4 regions of the Alteromonas sp. Cnat2-8 genome follow, and region 3 is predicted to be linked to each of the others. Evidence: predicted binding sites of a transcription regulator. Region 3 holds the regulator's gene; each other region holds the start of a gene.

Region 1 (5,862 bases), 150 kb from region 3:
TTCTAAGAATTGGCTTACTGTTTGGCCTTTGTTGACTTTAGTTTCTCCTTAAGAGCTAGAACGCGCTTAATTAAACTAGAAGTGACTCAATTGAGAGTAGCTACCTTTGAGCAGTAGTCTTTGTTGTAATATTTACTATCTTAGCGGCAATAGCCGCTATGGTCGTATTTTCGCTCATAGCTTGTTTTTGCAGTCGACGATACGCGTTATTTTCGCTTAATCCGAATTGCTCCATTACTACCAGTTTTGCTCGCCCAATCAGTTTTTGTTCCTGTATTGCACGCTTGGCCTCTTCGAGCTCCCGACCCATATCTTCTATGTGTTGGGCCTGTGAACGCAGTAAATCATAAAAAGAGCGGTGAGCAGATAAAGTCTTCGTTTGCTCGTTAAGTGATAGCGTTTTGATTTCGTCTTCTTTGGTGTCTTCCGCGAGTCCAGGCATACTTGGATCGAACAATAAGGTGAGCGGTGAGCCATCAGTAGCGTGTTCATCATTGAAGCGCGTAAGCAACTGCTGATGATTGGCCATCTCATTTTTTGCATCGGCGACTTTACTGTTAGCTTGCTGAGTAAGGGCCTCAGTGAGCGCCACTTCGATAGTCTGCATTGCATCCATTCGACGCGTTGCTACATCAAACCAAACTTCCGATATTTCTCCGGCAATCGGACTGCCGTCACCAAGCTGTGCAATCATATTTCTAAGCTGTGTAATATCGATTGCAGCAGGGCTTTTGTTCAACGCGTCTAATGCATCTTTATGCGGCTTACAGCTAAACTCACAGAATATACTGAAGTGATGTTCTTGGGCATGCTGAAGCGCGGCCAGCTTTTCACAAAGGCGAACATCGAAATGAGTTTCTGCGAAACCAATAGCGCCCCACGCCCGCTCCTGCCCAGCGTATTCTTTTGCCTGCATAAAATTGAACAGTGCAACCAATAAGCGAGTGATTGTTGGGTCGCTTGCAATATCTGCCGCTTCAAAAATAACCGTAAGTAAACTGGCAACTAGACGACTATATGCTCGTGTGGATTCCAGTGGTGTCAGCAGCTGCTTGCTTACCTGTTCTCTCAGTCTGGGCAGGTAGTCTGTCGCCTGCATAGCAAGTGTAATGCTGCTCAACAACCGCGGGTTACCCGTGGTGATCTCATCTGTCAGGTAGAGCGATTTCAAGTGGCTTTTCAACATTGACTCCGCTTGCTCGCTAGCACTGACGTACTGCATTCGCTCAGCGGCATAACGCTCGCCTTTTGAAGCAAGAAAGATATTGCTGGCCCCACGCTCTTTTTGCAGTTCATGAATAAGTTCTCGAACGGCAATTACAATTCGACAATTACTAGATAGTTGCTCAAGCACGGTTATTTCGGCGTGCTTGGCCGCTAGCAAAAAGCGCTTAGTGGCGTCGCTACAAAGCGCAATGGTCTGTTCTGGTTCATGAAGCATGTTAAGGCCTGCTAATCTTCGGTACACACGTTTCGAATTTTTTCTTGATGAGTGCATCTATTGGCGAAACGTTTTTTGAAACTCATTGCTCTTAGCACTGAGCAGAGCAATACGTGTACCAAGCAACACTTATGCCCTGTTTATTAGAATTAATGAAGATAAGCGTTAGAGTGAACAAAAACGCCCGGAGTGCTGACATTTCGCGGCATGTGGTTCGGCTGGAACTTTTATTTAAGGTGACTTTATAAGGGGGGACGGAAAGGTTAGCGGCGTCAAGAGGGAAGTTGATAGGGAAGAAGCTGCGCCAAAATGGTGCAGCCTCGCAAAATCTGTGGTTTTGCTTTCCAGATTAGTTTCTGACTACGCGGAGAAACCAACCTACGAACAGTGAAATTAAGAAACCAAAGAAGGCAATCATTGTGGTGATGGTTAGCATTTGTCCAGAAAAATCAGCATTCTCGCCAGTGTGCTCGCTAACCAGCATTCCTGATGCTTTAAAGATAAACAATGCTGCTACAGAAAATAGTAAAATAACGGCGGTCGACATGATAGTGGCTTTCCAATAAGCCTTTGGCGACATCCAATGAATAGCGCCTGCCACTAGCACGCACAAAATTGTAAGAATATAAGGTACCACTTTAACTCCTCGTTGAATAAGACTTGTGCCTTATTGCGACGTCTTATCGTAGCCCCGTATTAGAAATCGAAGCGCATTGAACGACGCGGTTAATAAAAACCATTATACGATGCCATGTACGATGCAATTTGTCAGCATTCGCTATTAAATTAAGCCCTGAGACCGTACATGAAAAATTGACAAGCTCACAGCATTAGGAAAGGGGCAAAGAGCCCTGCGCTTATCACGTAAGCGCCAAGTAGTTCGGACTGGGGTCTGTTGATCTTTGCTGTACATCAACGTTCAACAGGCCCTAGTAACAATCTATTAAAAGATTTTGCGCTACAATGGTGATAGAATCGCCGAAAAAATCTCCTACCTGCTTGGTGTTCTGCTTTAACGCGGTGTACGCCATGGTGGGTTGTTGTGTTTAACATCTTAGCTTCTGAGAGAACATGTTCGATTTAATTACCAGTAAAGACAGCAACGTTAAAAACGACGTGCTATCAGGTATTACCGTGGCGCTTGCCTTGGTCCCTGAAGCCGTTGCATTCGCATTTGTGGCCGGCGTAGAACCAATGATTGGTCTTTATGCGGCTTTCATGATGGGCTTAATCACTTCCGCTATTGGTGGCCGACCAGGAATGATTTCTGGTGCTACCGGCGCCATGGCCGTTGTAATGGTGGCACTGGTTGCCCAACACGGCGTGCAGTATTTATTTGCCGCGGTTATTTTGGCTGGTTTACTGCAAATAATGTGCGGTATTTTCAAGCTCGGAAAGTTTATACGACTGGTCCCATATCCGGTAATGCTAGGTTTCGTAAATGGTTTGGCAATTGTTATTTTCTTGGCGCAATTAGGCCAGTTCAAAGTGACCAACGCAGCCGGTGAATTACAGTGGATGGAAGGTACGCTGTTATATTGGATGCTAGGGCTTGTGGCGCTAACCATGGCCATTATCTATTTACTACCAAAGCTAACCAAAGCTGTACCGGCGTCGCTTGTAGCGATTGTTACGGTGACCTTGTTAGTACATGGTCTTGACCTTGAAGCGCGTACTGTAATCGACTTTGTTCGTGACTTGCTACCAGCTGACCAGCGCGATACCGCAACGCTAGCGGGTGAACTTCCTAGCTTTGCTATTCCTATGGTGCCGTTCACCTGGGAAACCTTCATGATCATTCTGCCTACCTCAGTCATTCTTTGCTTGGTTGGTCTTATTGAATCGCTTCTTACCCTTTCATTAATTGATGAAATGACGGACACCCGCGGACGCGGCAACAAAGAGTGCGTTGGCCAAGGCGTTGCAAATACCGTAAACGGTTTCTTTGGCGGTATGGGCGGTTGCGCTATGATTGGCCAAAGTATGATTAATATTAACTCTGGTGGCCGTGGCCGCTTGTCTGGTATCACCGCGGCGGTTGTATTATTGGGCTTTATTCTATTTGCAGCTCCGCTAATTGAAATGATTCCTCTCGCTGCCCTTGTTGGCGTTATGTTCGTGGTGGTTATCGCTACATTTGAGTGGGCGTCATTCAGAATTATTCGCGGCGTAAACAAAGAAGATGCGTTCGTACTTTTCCTAGTAACAGGCGTTACCGTTATCGCTGACCTGGCTATTGCGGTTGTGGTGGGTGTTATCGTTTCAGCACTGGTGTTTGCATGGAAACACGCTCGTCATATTGAAGCGAGATCCCATATCGATAACGACGGTTGGAAAGTCTATGAGCTAGACGGCCCGCTGTTCTTTGGCTCGGTATCGCATTTCAAAGACCTGTTTGATATCGCCAACGACCCTAATGATGTAGTTATTGACTTTAAAGACTCTCGCATTTGGGATTCATCAGGTATCGATGCGCTAGATACCCTTGCTGACAAATACGAAGAGCAGGGTAAAAAGCTACACATTCGCCATATCAGTGATGAGTGTCGCTCACTGCTTCGCAAGGCCGATAAGTTTGTTGAAATTAATGTGGTTGAAGATCCTCGCTACCGCGTAGCGACGGATAAGCTGGCCTAAGTTATTTGAAAGCCTTAATGCACCAAGTAAACACAGTTTTGCGTTTGTTTGGTGCAGTTGTGAAGTCTGAATAATACTTATTTTGTAGTAAATCAAATAAAAACAATTGTTTACGGTTTTGGCACTGAACTTGGATAGCTATAAACGTAAAGTGTGTTTTGGTGATTTGTGTCAATCGCTGAAAATTGTGTGATTTATAACACTCCGTAAAATGTGTTAGCCGACCTAAACCGTTGGCAAAATAGGCAACGAAGCCCGCATCAACGAAAGTTGAAGCGGGCTTTTTTTTGTCCCGAAAAAAGGGGAATACCATGACTTCATTGGACTCAAAAACGCAAATTGTCGTCGTAGGCAACGGCATGGTGGGGCATCATTTTGTTGAGCAGCTTCACCAAAGCGATGCCAATGTAGAAATAACCGTTTTATGCGGCGAGTCACGCCTTGCGTACGACCGCGTTTATCTGTCGTCTTTTTTTAGCGGCGCGAGTGCTGATGACTTAGCGCTCACTACACCCGCTCAGTACGCCGAGTGGGGCGTAAACGTAGTTACCAATGCCTTGGTTACCGATATAGACCGTGACAATAATAAAGTGACGACTTCTGAAGGGCAGGTGTTTAGCTACGATAAGCTTGTGTTAGCTACGGGCTCATACCCATTTGTGCCACCCATCCCTGGCAACGATCAAGAGCATTGCTTGGTGTACCGTACTATAGACGATCTACTCGCTATTGAAGCTTCAGCAGCAGTGAGCAAAGTAGGGGTTGTTGTTGGTGGTGGGCTGTTGGGTTTAGAAGCCGCTAACGCATTAAAGCAAGCCGGTCTCGACACCCACGTGGTTGAGTTTGCCCCGCAGCTTATGGCGGTTCAGCTAGACCAAGCAGGTGGTAACGTTCTTAAGGACAAAATTGAAGCATTGGGCGTTACGGTTCACACCCAAAAGGCAACGCAAACTATTGAGGCCGGTGATACCTGCCGCTATAAAATGGTGTTTGCTGACGGCACTGCACTAGAAACTGACATGATTTTATTCTCTGCCGGTATTCGACCTTCCGACCAGCTCGGCAGAAAGTCAGCGCTAACACTGGGTGAGCGCGGCGGTATTGTCATTGATAACCACTGCGTGACGTCTGACCCAAACATTTACGCTGTGGGTGAATGTGCGCTGTGGGATAACAAAATCTTTGGCCTGGTAGCACCTGGCTATACCATGGCGCGCACGGCTGTAAGTCATATAACCGGCGGCGATGCCGAGTTCGCTGGCGCAGATATGAGTACCAAACTCAAGCTAATGGGTGTGGAAGTGGGCTCAATTGGCGATGCTCATGAACGCACAGCCGGTGCGCTTAGCTACACCTATTTAAATCAGCCCGAGGGCGTGTACAAAAAGCTGGTGGTAGATAGCGAGCAAAAGTACGTGCTTGGTGCTGTACTCGTTGGCGATACCAGCGACTACGACACGCTCTTACAGTATGCACTTAATAATATTGAATTACCTGAACACCCAGAAAGCCTAATTCTGCCCTCATCCGATGCGGCACCAGCACTAGGTGCCGATGCACTACCAGACACCGCGTCTATTTGTTCATGCCTAAATGTGACAAAGGGCGATATTGTTTCAGCCATTGAAGGCGGCTGTTGTAGCGTTGGCGATGTAAAAGGCGAAACCAAAGCCAGCACAGGGTGTGGAGGTTGTGCTGCCTTACTTAAAAATGTTGTGGATAGCGAACTTGAAAAGCGCGGTGTGGAAGTATCAAAAGCCATTTGTGAGCACTTCAACCATACC
Region 2 (5,862 bases), on a different contig from region 3:
TGACAGCCAGTAAAGCACGGGCACTGGCTTTTCTTTCGAGGCGAAAGGGGGAAGAAAAATTGCGAAGGTCATATCGCATTGTGTTGTTTCAGCTTTATGGGTATAGCGTAAATGCCGTCCCCCGAATGCTCTATTTTCGCCAATAAGCTCCATTTCAGCTCCTTAAATACGTAAATTTGCACCTTTATTGTGGAATCAGTAAAGGCTCTATCGGATTTTAGATCAAGTTCGTTTACACTAAGCGCCTAATTTTTGAGGTAAGTACAATGGTAAAAGCACTGTTGCATCATATTGTTGGCACTATTTCGGTCATCTGCTATTTCGTCAATACGGTAGTGTGGTCAACGCCTATTTTCATATTGGCTATTTTTAAACTTATACCTATTGCGCCGTGGCGACGATTCATTTCTTATTTACTCGACGCATGCGCGACTGCGTGGATCGGCGTTAATAACCTGAATCAGCGCATCAGCGGACGCACCAAATGGCAAATAAACGGACTAGAAAAACTCACTCGAGATGATTGGTATCTCGTTGTTGCTAACCATCAATCTTGGGTCGATATCTTAGTTCTTCAACGTGTATTTAACCGAAGAATCCCATTTTTGAAATTTTTCCTCAAAAAAGAGCTTATCTATGTTCCTATTTTAGGTCTGGCTTGGTGGGCACTCGATTTTCCATTTATGCGCCGGTATTCCAAATCATTTTTGGCTAAAAACCCGCATTTGAAAGGAAAGGATATGGAAACCACGCGCCAAGCGTGTGAGAAATTTAGAAATAAGCCTGTAAGTATTATGAATTTTGTTGAAGGCACCCGCTTTACGCAAGCCAAGCACGACAAGCAGGCCTCGCCTTTCGCTCATTTACTTAAACCTAAAGCAGGCGGCATAGCATTCGTTTTGTCTGCGATGGGCGATCATTTGCATAAGCTTATTGATGTCACAATTGATTATCCGAACGGCGTACCGTCTTTCTGGGACTTCGTTAGTGGTAAGGTTCGTGATATTCGAGTGAATATCAACGTAATGCCCATCAAAGACATTATGGAAAACGGCATTTTCAGCGACAATTATTTTGATGATCCGCAAGTTCGAGCCCGTTTTCAGACGTGGTTGAATGAACGCTGGCATGCCAAAGATCAACTTTTAGATTCACTAAACGCAACACAGAAACCATTATGATTCGCGCAGTACTCGCTCCTTTTATTTTCGTATTACATACTTCACTACAAATCCTCAATCTTGCGTTGTGGGGAGGCTTAATTATCTTACTGGGCTTGGTAAAACTTATTATGCCCAACGGAAAGATAAGAACAGCATGGAATAAAGTGATGCACGGGCTAATGTTTAACTTCGGACGGGTCAGCGTTCTCATGATACGCTTGTTCAACCGCGTCGATATTGAGTGTTCGGTACACGGCGAACTGTCAAAAGACCGTTGGTATCTGATTATTGCCAATCATTTAAGCTACCTCGACATTATTCTGCTCATTGAATTCGCAACGAACCGCATTCCTGCACCCAAATTTTTCCTTAAGAAAGAGCTTATTTGGCTGCCATTTGTCGGACTGGGTGCCTGGGCGCTTGATATGCCGTTCATGCACAGATACACCCGTGCGTATTTAGAAAAGCACCCAGAGAAAAAAGGAAAGGATCTCGAAACCACCAAAGCGTATTGTGAGAAGTTTAGAACGGTGCCCACAACGGTCATTAACTTTGTAGAGGGAACTCGATTTACTTCATTGAAGCATCTGTCAAAGCAAAGTCCCTATGAAAACCTCCTGCCCCCCAAAGCCGGCGGCGTTTCCTTTACGCTCTCAGCTATGGGCGAATTATTTACCAACGTGTTAGATATCTCGCTGCTTTACCCGGAAAATAAGCGTCATCCTATGATGGCAATGCTTAGCGGTCAGATGACAAAAATCGTGATCGATGTGAACGTTACGCCGGTACCTGAATTACAACAGCATTCAGAACGCACTGAGTCTGAGTTTCGTCTTTATTTCCAAAACTGGTTGAACGGTCTATGGGAAAATAAAGACAACCGTATAAAGAAAATGTTGGAGTCGTAATTAATGGAAGTCAGTGCTTCAGTACGCGATAACTTTATTCACATAGTTAATGATATTTTCCCGAATCTTACTATTGAAGATCCGCTGTATAACGTCATCGCACTAAGTAGTATTTTAGTGGTGTCGGCGGTAATCTATATTATCGCAAGGCTATTGGTGCGCCCCCAGATAGCCAGTTGGGTATACAAATCCAATAACCTCTGGGACAACGCCTTGCAGCAGCACGGATTTTTCCGTCGCTTAATGCACCTGTTTCCTGCCCTGTTTATTTACTTAACCACACCGGTACTTATTAGCGATGAAGCCGTGATGCACGGTATGGTGATAAAGAGCGCTCAGCTATACATGTTATATAGCGGCCTTCTTGCCTTATATGCCATGTTGAGCACAGTGGAAGACGTTTATAACGCCTCAGCGCTTGCTAAACGCGCACCTATCACTGGCTTTATTCAAGTTACCAAATTGGCATTTGCTATTGTCACCATACTATTAAGTATCTCTTTAATTGTAGACAGAAGCCCGCTACTTATTGTGTCTGGCTTAACCGCCATTGCCGCTGTTTTACTATTGATATTCAGAGACACCATTCTGGGCTTTGTTGCCGGCATTCAAATAGCCGCTAACCGCATGTTTAATACGGGCGACTGGATTGCCATGCCTAAGTATGAAGTAGATGGTGAAATACTCGAGATAGGCCTTACCAACGTCAAAGTACAGAACTGGGATAAAACCATTTCTACGCTGCCGACTTACAGCCTTACTACAGAAGCAGTTAAGAACTGGCGCGGTATGCAAGAGTCTGGCGGACGCAGAATTAAGCGCGCCATTTATATTGATGTGCACTCTATTAAGCTTTGTGACAACGATATGCTAGAGCGCTTTTCGAAAATTCGCTATATCAACGAATATATCGATAAGAAGAAAAATGAGCTCCGCGCTTATCACCGAGATTACTCCATTGATGAGTCGGATCTGCTAAACAGCCGTCGCCTTACCAACATCGGCACTTTTAGAGCTTATTTAGAGGCATACTTGCGCAAGCACCCGGATATAAACCAAGAACTGACCCTAATGGTTAGGCAGCTACCGCCTAATGAGCTTGGTTTACCTTTAGAAATTTACTGCTTCAGTGCACAAAAGGAATGGGTGAGGTACGAAAAAGTACAGGCGGATATTTTCGACCACGTTATGGCTATGCTGGATTTGTTCGATTTACGCGCTTATCAACGTGATGGACATTTGTCGCTGCTTGCCCATCGCGAACAAAGCGCTTATAGAAACAGTCCTGAAAGCGACAATGCGCCTGAGGTTGCTCAGGAGAAGAGCGAACCTAATCGATAAGGCAGTGATGAATAAAGACTTGTTCAAGACGAAAAAAAACCGGCTGAGATAGCCGGTTTTTTTAATGCTTATCGCTTAAGCCAATGCGTAGGCCATCAGTAAGCAAAGTACTAAACCAGTAACGCCAAAAAAACCGTACTCGATTTTTTCCTGCATACCTTCAGCACCTGCTTTAGCAGTCAAAAAGCCCATAACGATGCTGCTTAGCCCTAGCGTAAAGGCAATTAGCGCAACACCAAACATAATTGCATTAATCCAATCAGCCATTGTGATAACCCCTTAAAAATATTGGCGGTATTATGCACCAATAAATAAGATTTAACCATGCTTGGATTGGCTTAAATGTACCGCTATTGGTATTAATTGATCTTAGTCAAAACTACTAATTAGTTGGTAATCTCACTAAATAGTGTATTTAGCAGAGCATAAAGAAATCATCAAATATCACTAACCATTTGAAAGATATAGACTTTAAATATTGGCAAGGCCATTGCTCTACCTTAGGTATAACAGCGAGTATCGTTAGCGTCTATCTGACAGTGACACTACAACGCATTGCAGTTTGCTTCGAGCACTTTCGTTAACGCGTCACACGTAAATTAAGGAATGAACAATGTCTAAGAAACTATTACTTTCAGTTGCCCTTACCAGTGCTTTAATGAGCGGCCACGCATTTGCGCATGACAGCAGCTTTCAAAACAACAGTTGTGACATGGAGCTTGATGGTCATATTCAATATTACCAAGGTGACCTAACGGTACAGATGGACAATGGCTCAGTGATGACGATTGACTCCCATCACAATATGACCATTAACGGCGAACCAGTATCGCTTGACAGCGAACAACAGCGCTGGGTAAGTGAATATTACAACAACATTGATATCGCCATCCCTATGACCTTGAATATCGCCAGTGAAGGGCTGCAAATTGCCAACGTGGCAGTGACTGAAGTATTTACTGAACTGTTAGGCGGCGATCAAATGGGTGACGATTTTCGTGAACTGTTCGACTCACTTGAAACCAAACTAAACACTTCATTCTATGATGACGCAGGCAATATTCGCGTTGATTCAACTAAATTCGATGAGCCAGGTTGGTTTGACGAAAGCTGGGAGCAAGAATTCGAAGCGCAAATTGAGTCTTTAATCAGTGAGTCTATGGGTAGAATACTTATTGCCGTAGGAACACAAATGTTGTGGGAAGGCGGTGATATGTCTGAGTTTGAGCAAAAGATGGAGCGCTGGGGTGAAGATTTAGAATATCGCTTAGAAAGCCAAGCGGCTGCGCTAGAAGAAAAAGGCGATGCATTGTGTAAGGTACTGAAGAAAGCGGATTATGCCGAAGGCAAAATGCAGGCATCCATATCTGGGCTAGATGACTTGAACCTGCTAGATATTGATCAAGACAACCACCATGACCACAACGACGAAATGAAAATGTAGTTGGAGCATTTAGCGAACTAAACGCGCAAAACGAAACGACTTGCAACTCTAACCACTCACCTTAGAAAACCGACTGTAACCCAGTCGGTTTTTCATTTTTACAGTTAACGACAACCGCCCTCCAATTAATGTACTCTTAAACCCTAAACAAAGGGGTATTTAATCGATGACTCAAAATGTAGTAATTAGTGGCTACGGCTGGTTAGCCAGCTATGTGGGCAAAGCACTTTCAGGCAAGGTCAATATTGTTGGCACCACTCGAAGCCAACAGAAACGTCTCGCGTTACAAGACCAAGGTATCACCGCAATTGAATATGCCCTGGGCGAAGATACATCAGCGCTTTGTAACCATTTGCCAAACGCTACCTTGTTGCTAAATATTCCCCCTGGCAGGAGAAACACAGATCTCGCGTCATACACCAACAATATGCTGCAGTTGATAGACGCAGCCATCAGCGTAAAGGTGGCGCATATCGTGTTTATCAGCACCACGTCGGTTTACGGCGATGCAACAAATGAGGTAGTGTCTGAAGTCAGCACTACACAGCCGCAAACAGCCTCGGCCAAAGCCCACGTGACTATTGAAGACTATTTATTGTCTAAGCGAGGTCAGGTTGATATCAGTATTGTTCGCCTAGCCGGTTTAGTAGGCCCAGACCGTCACCCCGCCCGCTCGTTAAGTGGAAAACAGTTAGATGCAGGAAATAAGCGAATAAACCTTGTACATGTGTACGACATTGTATCAGCGCTGACGACCATCATTTGTGGCAAGCCGCTTAACGATGTTATTCACCTTTGCAGCTTGTCTCATCCTAAGCGCGGTATTTATTACGTGGATGCAGCGAAGGCGATGGATATTGATGCTCCTCGCTTTTCTGATACTGAAGCGGAACCTGCTGGCAAAGTGATTGACGCCGCACAAAGCTGGGCAAGGCTAAATATTACACCAGAGTATAGCGACCCCTATCGCATGTTTTAGGCTTTACACTTAATGAAAATACATACT
Region 3 (5,862 bases):
CGCAATTATGATGAGTCTGTCATGATAATTGCGTAGGTTTTGCGCAGGATTTTAAGATAACTGCGCTAAGTGTTGATTAATTGGTCAATGGATTGGGTAAGTAAGACTATTCGTCTTCGTTAAATCTGCCCTCAATAAGCTCTTCAATAGCTGCAAGTGCATCAACAGCATCACTGCCGTCCACAATCACATCTACCTGTTCACCTTGATGGCTTTCAAGCATCATTAATCCCAATACACTGCTTGCGTCTGCTTCTTTATCGCCTTTTTTTAAGATAATTTTAGCGTCGAATTGATTAGCCAGTTTAACCAGTTGGGTCGCCGCTCTCGCATGCAACCCTAACTTATTGACGATAGTTAGCGTTTTTTGAATAGTCATTACTGATTCAGCTCTCTATGGCGAATTTGAACATCAGGGTGTATTTCACTGAAGGTTTTCGACAGGGTCTGTGCGATATAAACCGAACGGTGTTGCCCGCCAGTACAGCCAATGGCTACGGTTACGTAACTTCTGTTATTGCGCTCTAAATGAGGCAGCCATGTCGTTATTAAATTCTGAATTTGCCAAATGAACTTGGTCACTACAGGCTGCGACCCCAAAAATACTTCTACTGGTGCGTCTAATCCGGTCAGATGTTTAAGGTCGGGCTCCCAGTGGGGGTTAGGTAAAAAGCGGGCATCAAAAACGTAATCCGCATCTTTAGGAATGCCGTGCTTAAAGCCAAACGACTCAAACACAAGCACAAGGCGTGAGCTTTTCTTACCCAAGATACGCTCTCGAATTAACTCTGCCAGTTGGTGAATGGTAAGCTTATCAGTGTCCAAATATAAATCTGCGCGTTCTGCAATAGGAGCAAGTAGGGCAGACTCCGCTTTAATGGCTTCTGAAAGCGATTTATTAAGCTTGGCGAGAGGGTGAAGACGACGTGTTTCGCTAAAACGCTTAACCAGTACATCATCGCTCGCGTCAATGTAAACAATGGTCATCGACCACGAAGAAGGCAGGTAGTCTAGAATTTCCACCAAATCGTCAGGATTTTTAGGTAAGTTTCTCACATCGATACTTACCGCAACCTGATCGTACTCGTCAACAACTGTATGGGTTAAGGTGGGAAGTAAGTTTACCGGGATATTATCAACACAGTAATAACCTAAATCTTCCAATGCGCGAAGTGCGACAGACTTACCAGACCCCGAACGACCACTGATTATTATCAGCTTCACCTACTTTCTCCCTAATACTCTGGTTTTATCACATACGCGTTGTTGAATTAGGCGCCCACTAAACGGTTAATAGGCGCTTAATGTTTAACTTAATGCAGATAGAATATCGTCGCTTGTCGTTGCGCGACGTATTGCTTTAATCGTTTCTTTGTCGCTTAGTTTACCAGCCACGGTGGCCAGCGTTTGAAGGTGTCCTTCGGTCTGCTCCTCGGGAACGAGTAGCGCAAAAAAGATGTCTACGGGTTTCTCGTCAAGGGCGTCAAAGTCGATTGCTGGCGTGCTGGTTACAACAATGGCAATCACTTTCTCAAGGCCCGGCAGGCGTCCGTGGGGCAGGGCGATACCATTGCCAATGCCTGTACTACCCATACGCTCTCGAGCCATCAAACTGTTGAGTACCGTTGCCTGATCAATGTTCTCGTTTTGCTTGGCAGCGATATCAGCGATGATCTCAAGAATTCGCTTTTTACTATTACACTGAACCGCACACTCGGTGCGGTCCAGACTTACGATGGCTTGTATATCCATGCTTAATTAACTACTAATGTTTTTTCAGTTTTTCCTTATGCTTGATTACCTGCCGGTCGAGTTTATCAACCATGCTGTCAATCGCCGCATACATGTCGGTATTTTCTGAGGATGCGAATACTTCAGCGCCACTTAAATGAACGGTCGCTTCGGCTTTTTGATTTAATTTTTCAACGTTCAGGATGACATGCACATTAGAAATGTGATCAAAGTGACGTTCAAGTTTGCTGAACTTCGTATCGACATAATTACGCAAAGAGTCGGTGATTTCGACATGATGACCAGTAAGGTTGATTTGCATATTTCGTCTTCCTTATATTATTAAGCCCGATTAAATAAGGCTTTTGCGTTGGTTCGACGGCGGGATCGACAACGATTCCCGGTACTTTGCTATTGTTCGCCGGGCAACTTTAATGCCTTGTTCGGCCAACAATGAAGCAATCTTGCTATCACTTAGCGGCTTGCTAGGCTTTTCAGCGGCCACTAATTTCTTGATCAATGCACGAATCGCTGTAGATGAACATTCACCACCAGACTCTGTTGCAACGTGGCTTGAGAAGAAATACTTCAATTCGAAGATTCCACGTGGCGTATGCATGTACTTTTGCGTTGTCACTCGCGAAATAGTGGATTCGTGCATATCTACCATTTCTGCGACATCATTTAGCACCATTGGTTTCATCATTTCCGGGCCGTGCTCAAAAAAGCCCATTTGCTGCTGCACAATGCAGTTTGCAACCTTCATTAAGGTTTCGTTACGAGATTCAAGGCTCTTTATGAACCACTTAGCCTCTTGCATGTGTGAGCGGATGAATTGTGAATCGCTACTATTCTTGGCACGGCGACTCATTGCAGCGTATTGTTGATTTACGCTTAACTTAGGCAGACTGTCGGGGTTCAGCTCAACCACCCAACGGCCATTTTTCTTGGTTACTGAGACATCAGGAATAACGTACTCAGGCTCTTTAGTAACTAAAGCACTACCTGGGCGAGGATTCAAGGTTTGCAGTAAACGCATTGCCTCGCGTAGCTGATCTTCTTTCAATCGGCTTTTACGCATAAGCGTACGATAGTCTTTGCTGCTCAGTAAGTCAGAGTACTCTTCAATCAGTTGTTTTGCTTCAGCAAGCCACGGTGTGTCTTCTGAAAACTGGCGCAATTGCACCATCAAACATTCTTGTGGAGAGCGTGAGCCAGAACCAATAGGGTCGAACATCTGAATGCGCTTTAGCACACATTCTATTTCGTCCATTTCAATCGGCTCTTCCATATCATCATCGTTAACCGCTTCTAAAATATCATCAAGGGTAACGGTTAAATAACCTGACTCGTCAATAGAGTCGATGATTGCTGTAGCGATTGCGCGATCGGTATCCGAGAAATGGGTAAGGCGCATTTGCCAAAGAAGGTGCTCTTGAATATCTTCAGTAGTCTCACCTTGGAAGATTTGCTCGTCGTCATTGGATGGACCCGGAGCAGGCGAAGATGAAGCAGAGTAGTATTCATCCCACGTACTGTCGATTGGCAGCTCATCGGGAAGATCGTTTTTCTCAAGTGCATCGCCGGCTTCTAATGTGTCACTAGATGCAGAAGCAGTGGCCTCAGAGCCGCTGTCATCGTTGTCGATATTGTTCTTTTCTAGTTGCGGCTCGTCGTTACCTTCTTCAACTTCTAATAGCGGATTAGAATCGAGCGCTTCTTGGATCTCTTGTTGAAGATCAAGTGTAGAAAGCTGCAGCAGTTTAATGGCCTGCTGAAGCTGAGGTGTCATGGTAAGTTGTTGGCTAAATTTTAGCTGTAAAGATGGTTTCATCTACGTCTTATTTAAATGCTCTAAATTGAATATACCAGAGCGAAACTGAAAAATGACAATTCGGTTACATTAACTATAGCCTGAATTGTTCGCCTAGGTATACATCCCTTACTTTTTGATTACTTAAAACCTGTTCCGCCGTTCCTTGCGCAATAAGCTCGCCATGACTCACAATGTACGCCTTTTCACAAACATCCAATGTCTCTCGTACGTTATGGTCTGTGATAAGGATTCCAATACCCCTATCGCGAAGATGTTGTATTATCTTCTTTATATCATTAACTGATATTGGATCAACACCAGCAAATGGTTCGTCTAACAAAATAAATTGCGGTTTTGCTGCCAGAGCGCGGGCAATCTCAACGCGACGGCGTTCGCCCCCTGACAAACTCATCCCCGTACTATTACGTATATGGTTAATATTAAATTCATCAAGTAGCGCATCAGCTTCTTCTTCTTGCTGTTGTGAATTTAAATCTTTACGGGTTTGCAAAATGGCCATGATATTTTCATGCACTGTGAGCTTTCTGAAAATAGAGGCTTCCTGCGGTAGGTAGCCTATTCCGCGGCGTGCACGCTCGTGCATGGGCTGATGAGTTAGCTCATTGTCGTCGATTTCAATCTTGCCTTTATCCAGATTCACTAAACCAACAATCATGTAGAATGTGGTGGTCTTACCAGCGCCATTTGGGCCAAGAAGACCAACAATTTGACCCGTTGAGACAGACAGACTTACATCTCGAACAACCTGTCTTGACTTGTAAGCCTTAGCAAGATTTTTAGCGCTCAAAGTTGCCATTGCTATTCATTGCCCTCGTTGTCTTTTTTGTCTTTCTTAGACGAAGTTTTGCGAATGGTCTCAGGTGTGAATACTGTGGTCACTCGACCCTCACCATCTTTACCTGCGCCCCCAGTCGCTAGCAATTGCTCGGTAATCATATCGAACGTGATGTTGTCACCCTGTACTTTACTGGTGTCTTGTTTCAACTCTGCGTTTCCGGCAAGAGAAATCGTTCGGTTCACCACTTCATAGCGTATTTCATTAGCTTTTGCTGAAACTGGCGTGCCGTCTTCCAATTGCTGGGAATAGCTTGCAGGCTTCCCTCTAGCAATAAATATTTCACGACCACCACCGTCAGTGGCAATTACTTCCACTTCGTCAGCTTCAATAACCAAAGAGCCTTGAGTTATGAGTACGTCGTCTTTGTACAACGCGGTTTTATTTTTACCGTCGATAAACTGGGTGTTCGAGCCTATTTTTATGGGCTGCGAAAAATCATCTTCACTGGCGTGTACCGCACCGCTAGCGATGGCAAGCAATAAACTAGTTGCTAGGGGAATAAGTGGTTTGTACATGATCTAAAAGCTCGTATTCTTGTGTGCGTAAATTCGCGTTAAACCCATTACTTAAAATGACATATTGGGTGCCCAGTATTTCAACGGGTTGGTCAGATGTCATTTGCTTGGTTTCTAAATTAATTTGAATGTACTCGGTCGATATACTTCTGACAAAGTCATCGCCAGTTTGGTTCTCAATATTAACTTGGTTTTCCAGCTGGATTAGCTCGTTATTGTATAGTGTACCTTCATCAGCGGTTACCACCCATGGTGATGACGCGTTTTCTGTATAAAGGGTGTATTTAGGTTGCTGAAACAATACAAAGCCAAGCTGGTCGTAATGCTCCATCGACTCTGCAAATACTTTGTGATTTAACTCACCGTCTTGATTGTACAGCGTAGTGGTTAGATTTTTTGCTTTGTAGGCGGGCTTTAGCGCATCGTTTTCACGATTCCCCTGCGTTTCAGGCTGCTCTTCCATCCACGTAGGGATGTACATCAGCATCGCCAGAATAAATAGCGCTGATATACTTAATCCTAAGCGATTAAAGCCAAACAGGCTCATACACTAGCTCCAAAAATCTCATTTGCTACCCCTTTGGCCTGCAAAATGGTATCCGATATTTCTCGGACCGCGCCAAACCCACCGGGAAGGGTCGTAATCCAGTTTGCTTGTTTTGCTACGTAAGGATGGGCATCGGCAACCGCAATTTTAACTGAAACGTGCTTGTACATACCCGTATCTGGCATGTCATCACCTACCGCAGCCACTTCGTCAGTGTTTAACTCAAGGCGTTTCATCAGGTCGCTAAGCGCGTCTGCTTTATTCTCTTCGCCTTGAATTATATGTGCAACATTCAGTGCCTTCATTCTATTTTCAACAATGGCAGAGCGACGTCCAGTAATTACCGCGACATTCACTCCATTGCTCACTAGCGCTTTTACACCATATCCATCAC
Region 4 (5,862 bases), on a different contig from region 3:
CACAAACTTGTGAACAATGTCGAATTTGTCACTGCGTACGAGTGACAAATCAGAAGGAGGTGCCATCCAAACAATGACTAGCTCATCTGGCGTAGGAGAGCATTGCTCTAACTGAGTTATCAAATTGGTCAGCTTCTCAGTTCTGCTCTTAACAATAGTTACTGCACTTATTGGTGAACGCATACTCTTCCTCCCTTTCTAAGTTGTTGAACCTGTAATAACGACGACATGAAACGTTGAACGTTATACTTTCGTAGAAGCAAAGAGTGTTCCTGTTTTGTAAGTTGTTGATTATCATCTAAAAGTTTTATTTTGAAGTTCTGTTTTCGAGAATTTTCAGCAATGGTTGAGCGCCAAGGCAAGCAAGAGGTGCAAAGTGAGAGAAAAATTTACAAACGAATGTATGGAGGCCAACAGCAGTTTTTTATGTTAATTTTTGGTGGTCTGTTCTAATTTGCAGATTAACATGACGCTTCTTTTCATAAGTCTTGTTTTACTGTGCATCTAGCGCGTAATTGCTTTGCCGTTCCCACATATTTTGATATGCTTGGTTAGTAGGTTAAACATTACAATTCAATAGTTTAAATATTCCTACAAATATTGCTTAACACGTTTTCTTTCGAGTAGAACTAATCTCATATTATTGGTTTTTACTCACTCAGAGTGTAGGTAAATCTTCAGCCTTACTTGTAACGTATTAATTTCTGAATTTCGTGTTTTTTCTGGTGGACAAAGGCTGTGGAATCACAATCGTCTGTATTTATTCGACACTATGACAAACAATCATTAAAGGTGGTTGATGTTATATCTGGTATCTCACCAAATGCTATGCGCAGGGTATTTGGCGGCTGGATATTTTTCGCAGCTGTTGTCGGCGTTATTGTAAGCGTAGCACCAGATTTGAGCGTTCAATTTATCGGTTTAACACTTTTCGTTCTTGTTGCTTTTACACTCGTAATGTTTGGACAGAGCAGAATAACGGAAGGCTGGCCAGCTATAATTTGCGACAACAACTACATCGGCGTGGTGAGAGACCCTGTTAAGAGAGAGTATATTTGTGTGAACTCTGCTCTGGTCAAGGAAGCTAACCCCACATTAATAAAACCCAACAAAAAAGCGGTAGAGATTGTGTTAGATAGCGAACAACTATCGGCAGAAGATCAAGAGGTGCTAAACCAAGCGGTTTGGCCTCGGGATAACAAGCTAATAGGGCTAGCCCATTTTAAAAAGCGTGAAGAGGCGTGTGATAGCCTCATGTGGTGTGTCAAACACCGTAGCTCTCATTAGATTTACAGTCTTGAGTATTACTCCTTGTCCGTGATTAGCGCTAGTTCGGTATAAAGCGGGTGGTGGTCTGAGCCTATGCTTTCAAGCTTCTCTATATTGACCAATGCAAAATGTTCCGAGTGAAATACGTGGTCTAACGGCCATTTCACTAAAGGATATTTCGCGTGAAATGTATTGAAAAAACCGCGCCCCTCTCGTGGGTCTAAAAGTCCGCTTATTTTCTTGAACTTTCTGGTAGTAGGTGACCAAGCCACATCGTTAAGATCGCCAGCGACGACAATAGGGCCCTCTGTTTCAGCTATTTCTTCCCCCACAACAGTAAGTTCTACGTCTCTGGGCTTTGCATACGTGTTTTCTGTTGGGCTTGGTGGTTTTGGATGAAGAAAATATAGCGTGACATCTTGTCCGTGGTGATTGATTTTAACTTTCATAGACGGCACATCTTCTTCTATTAGAAATCGCAATGAGACCTCTTCAAAGGGAAGCTTACTATAAAGGTGCATACCGTAGAGGTTTTCGAGTGGGCAAAATTTACGATACGGGTATTCAGATTCAATTTCACTGATGCCTTTCTGCCACTTTTCATTAGATTCCAACGTTACGAGAAAATCAGGTTGCTTATTACGTACATGTTCAATGAGCTTGCGAAAATCGTCATTAGGCATATACACATTGCTTGATAAAACACTTAGCTTTTGGCTCGCACTCTCAACCTCGACGTGCCTAACATCTCTTTTATACAGAGGGGTATAAGGAATGATCCAGATAACCTGATAAATAAGGCTAACTGTTAATCCAGCGACAATAATTACTGCTAGGCTATCTATCTGTGCGTAATAGGTTGATTCAAAAATATGCCCAGCAATTAACAAAGAAATGATAGCTGCTATTTGTAGTCGCGGAAATTCCCACACTCTTACTAACCAATGAGAAGAAGGAAGCAAAGGGGCCCAGCTTACGGCTATAAATAAGACTGAAACAGCAGTAAGTGCAGTATCCATGTCTAGTTGGTCCTTGAGTTTAATTAACGAAAAACACTCCACCTGTTGCTTCTGTCTGCAAAACTAAATTGATGACTATAGCTAGGGCCTGTTGACCTTTGGTGTACAAATTTTGGTCTAAATGGAAGCCTTTTAATCGCGAAACAGTCCTGCAAGCCTAGCGGGCTAAGTTAAAGGACTGTGACAAAGAGTAAAAGGCTTCCATAACGACCCCTTCGGGCAGCGCCTTTGTGCCATCTATACTGCGTTGAATGTTCTCGATTTAGAACCACTAAACCGTCAAACATTCGCCTTGTCTAGATGGCACACAGACCGCTGCAAAAATGTACAACAAAGGTCAACAGGCCCCAGTGAAGCGATACAAATCGTTATAACTACGGCAGCTTTGTGAAATAAGTTTAACCTAAGTATCACTGCAACTTAGCGGCGGCCAACGACAAAAAGTTATCCCCTAGTACAATTGATAGGTGCTTTTCTTAAGTGAAGTTGACGAGTTTTGGGCATTAACAAAATTAAGTAAAAAGTTCTCAAACAAAGGCAAAGTTTGCAAAACAAAACTTACTTAACTAGCCCTGGATATTAATATTTATCATATAAAACAATGTCTTATTTTGTTGGCAAGGAATTGGCATGACTATCTACGAGTTTCGACAAAGGAGAAATGTTATGAAACGTTCACTTATTTCTATGATTGTTGCTACAACTTTGACTACAGCTGCATATGCAGGTGATATGGACACAGACAGCACAAGTAATAAATGGGAGAAAGGTGCCAAAGACGCATGGATTGATGGCAAAGCAGAAGCAACGCTGTTGTTCAATGGTAACCTTGATTCATTCGACATTAACACTGACGTTAAAAATGGTAATGTCGTTCTTACTGGTAAGGTTGAGAACTCTGTTGATAAAAAGCTAGCGGAAGAGCTAGTAGCGAATATTGACGGTGTAACGTCTGTAGACAATAAGCTAACGGTTGTCTCTGACAAAGATATGGAAGGCGACATGTCAGATGACATGGAAGATACTGTTGACGAAGGCACAAGCGAGTTAACTGACGCCAAAATCGCCACAGTAATCAAAACCCGTCTTCTTATGGATACCGATATCTCAGGTTTCGACATCGATGTTGACGTAGAAAACGGTGTAGTAACACTGACTGGCGACGTTGATTCTGATGCTGAGCGTGATCTAGCTGTGGAAATTGCCAAGAATGCATCTGACGTAAAAGATGTTGAAAGCAACCTTCGTGTAGTTACTGAAACTGCGATGAACTAATATCGATGAACTAATATCATTGTTGCTTTACACAAAAAAGGGGCCTCGGCCCCTTTTTTTCTGGTCACGTTTTACAGAGCTTTCCAAATCGCAAAAAACAAGGGAAGCACAGCTGCTAATATTTGTCAGGAGGACTCATTCACCATTCTCCACCTTTTTTCCATTTAGTATCATCTTACGTGCTCTAGCATCCGAGTGGCGTATCATATCGTTAATAAGCGACGTCTCAGGCATATTCTTCCAGTATTTTTTTGGCATTGAACTTAACATTGCCTTTGTTTTTACGCGGGCAGGATTAAATATATTTGCATAATACGTAAGCCAGTATTTTTCAATTCTGTCATCATTTGGAATGATACTAGGGTCAGGATTATCTTCCAAAACAAGTGTTTTAGTATTCCAATGCGCAGCTCGATAAGGGGTAAGTATTGACCAACACATATTTTTAAAACGCGTCTGAAAAAAATCGAGCTTCATTTCCAAGCTGAAGTGTTCTGGTTCATACCACGCAATAAAATGCTCTTGTCCGTCAAGTACGACTTCTCGAAATCTCAAAAAAGCACTTATCTTATATGCATCGCGTTTTACTGCTTTAGCCAGCACGTTGAGACACAACACATCTTCGTCAGTTTTTAAGTGAATAAGGTTTCTGTTTTCGAAAACTACTCGCCATAAAACGCGGTAACATAAAGCGAAACGATCGGGGGCTTGGTGGCATAACGCATACTTCAACAGCGTTAAAACTGATCTGGGAATTCTGAAATTCGTTTGGCTTTCACCAATAGCGTTGGCCGAATCGGTCACGGCAAACAAGTCGTCTTGGTTAGATTGCGAAGTTTGCCATGTAACGTTCTCGGGAGGTATGTGTTGGGCTAGACATTCTCTCGATGCTTTTCGCCATTCGTCGTATCCGGGCACTGATGAAATTGTTACTTTTTTCATTGCGGTACCAATTAGATTAGGCGCTGAACAATTCAAACTGTTTTGGTTGTTTAAATTGCTGTTCAAAGTTACTGCTATCGAGCAAATGTATAGCGGGGGAATAATCGCTAACAGTAATGAACGGTTTTAATTTTTGTAAGGGTAAACGCATTTTTGTGAGATCGAACCAGCTAAGCTTCGTGTAACGTCGAATAGCCAGAATTTTTTGTACTGTGCGTGCTCCCAGTCCAGGAACTCGCAATAAAAGTAGCTTGTCAGCTTTGTTTAAATCGATGGGAAATATGTGGCGATTGCGTAGCGCCCACGCAAGCTTGGGGTCGTGCTCCATATCTAGCATGTCGTTGTGTACGATTTCATCTAAACCAAATCCATAAAAGCGCAGGAGCCAATCGGCCTGATAAAGTCGGTGTTCACGGATAAGTGGTGCCGGTTTAAGAGGCAAGACTTCAGACGCATCTGGGATGGGCGAAAATGCAGAATAATAAACGCGCCGCAATTTTTGTTGACCATACAGTTTGACACTCGTGCCAAGGATAACTTTATCATTTGAGTCATCGGCTCCTATGATCATCTGAGTGGACTGTCCGCCAGGAGCAAAGCGAGGTGGACGTTTACCCGAGTAGGTTTTATCTACTTTGTGTTCATTTATTTTGTCTTTCAATGTATTCATTGAACCGTGAATTTCACCAAGGTCTTTTTCCGGGGCGTATTTGTTCAGCGAATTTTGCGTCGGCATTTCGATGTTTATACTTAGCCTATCGGCATATAAGCCAGCTTCAGCCTGTAGTTCAGGAGATGCATTCGGAATGGTCTTAAGATGAATGTATCCTTTAAATCCGTGATCAACGCGAAGAGACTTCGCGATGCGTACCATGCTCTCCATAGTCAGGTCAGGAGAGCCGACAATACCGGAACTTAAAAATAATCCCTCAATGTAGTTACGCTTATAAAAATTAAGCGTTAAATCAACTGTTTCTTTAACGGTAAAACGCGCTCGTTGAACGTTGCTAGACGCCCTATTGATGCAGTAATGGCAATCGTATATGCAATAGTTGGTCATTAGGATCTTAAGTAATGATACGCATCGACCATCAGGGGTAAAGCTGTGACATATCCCTGACCCTCCTGTGAGCGAACCTATTCCTGTTTTGTCAGTTTTACCTGCTTTTCGTTTACCGGCGGAGCCACTTGCGCAAGAAGCGTCATACTTAGCGGCATCTGAAAGAATTTCGAGTTTTTGAATAAGTTTGTCATGCATCGCAAATGGTCACTTTCTCTAGGCAAATGTACGTGGTAGACGGTCTGAAAAAACAAGATTCCATACCAGTCCAGTACATCGCTTGTTGTGGTATATCTT

Evidence for each region. Region 3 encodes sigma-54, which starts transcription at its own class of promoters, with help from an activator protein. Its sites were predicted from a motif close to GTTGGCACGNNNNTNGNNT; they were not measured.
Region 1: nirB (nitrite reductase large subunit NirB) is a predicted target of sigma-54. The motif match lies at 4,196-4,214, and genes of this name have one in related genera.
Region 2: MHN00_RS19665 (DUF2884 family protein) is a predicted target of sigma-54. The motif match lies at 3,890-3,908, and genes of this name have one in related genera.
Region 4: MHN00_RS16935 (BON domain-containing protein) is a predicted target of sigma-54. The motif match lies at 2,902-2,920, and genes of this name have one in related genera.

Annotation. Positions count from the first base shown of each region.
Region 1 is NZ_JAKREX010000001.1:670,169-676,030, reverse strand. Features, by position in the region: gene MHN00_RS02840 (nucleotidyltransferase family protein) at 1-52, shown strand, start outside; gene MHN00_RS02835 (nitrate regulatory protein) at 101-1,441, opposite strand; gene MHN00_RS02830 (hypothetical protein) at 1,791-2,078, opposite strand; gene MHN00_RS02825 (SulP family inorganic anion transporter) at 2,513-4,078, shown strand; gene nirB (nitrite reductase large subunit NirB) at 4,390-5,862, shown strand, end outside.
Region 2 is NZ_JAKREX010000008.1:135,630-141,491, reverse strand. Features, by position in the region: gene fghA (S-formylglutathione hydrolase) at 1-153, opposite strand, end outside; gene MHN00_RS19685 (acyltransferase) at 267-1,181, shown strand; gene MHN00_RS19680 (acyltransferase) at 1,178-2,071, shown strand; gene MHN00_RS19675 (mechanosensitive ion channel domain-containing protein) at 2,075-3,412, shown strand; gene MHN00_RS19670 (hypothetical protein) at 3,488-3,679, opposite strand; gene MHN00_RS19665 (DUF2884 family protein) at 4,026-4,856, shown strand; gene MHN00_RS19660 (NAD-dependent epimerase/dehydratase family protein) at 5,023-5,835, shown strand.
Region 3 is NZ_JAKREX010000001.1:519,586-525,447, reverse strand. Features, by position in the region: gene MHN00_RS02225 (HPr family phosphocarrier protein) at 107-379, opposite strand; gene rapZ (RNase adapter RapZ) at 379-1,224, opposite strand; gene ptsN (PTS IIA-like nitrogen regulatory protein PtsN) at 1,309-1,752, opposite strand; gene hpf (ribosome hibernation promoting factor) at 1,766-2,053, opposite strand; gene MHN00_RS02205 (RNA polymerase factor sigma-54) at 2,084-3,565, opposite strand; gene lptB (LPS export ABC transporter ATP-binding protein) at 3,639-4,364, opposite strand; gene lptA (lipopolysaccharide transport periplasmic protein LptA) at 4,367-4,921, opposite strand; gene lptC (LPS export ABC transporter periplasmic protein LptC) at 4,890-5,468, opposite strand; gene kdsC (3-deoxy-manno-octulosonate-8-phosphatase KdsC) at 5,465-5,862, opposite strand, start outside.
Region 4 is NZ_JAKREX010000006.1:239,460-245,321, forward strand. Features, by position in the region: gene MHN00_RS16920 (galactosyltransferase-related protein) at 1-183, opposite strand, end outside; gene MHN00_RS16925 (hypothetical protein) at 739-1,287, shown strand; gene MHN00_RS16930 (endonuclease/exonuclease/phosphatase family protein) at 1,305-2,288, opposite strand; gene MHN00_RS16935 (BON domain-containing protein) at 2,955-3,563, shown strand; gene MHN00_RS16940 (TIGR03915 family putative DNA repair protein) at 3,699-4,505, opposite strand; gene MHN00_RS16945 (putative DNA modification/repair radical SAM protein) at 4,522-5,763, opposite strand.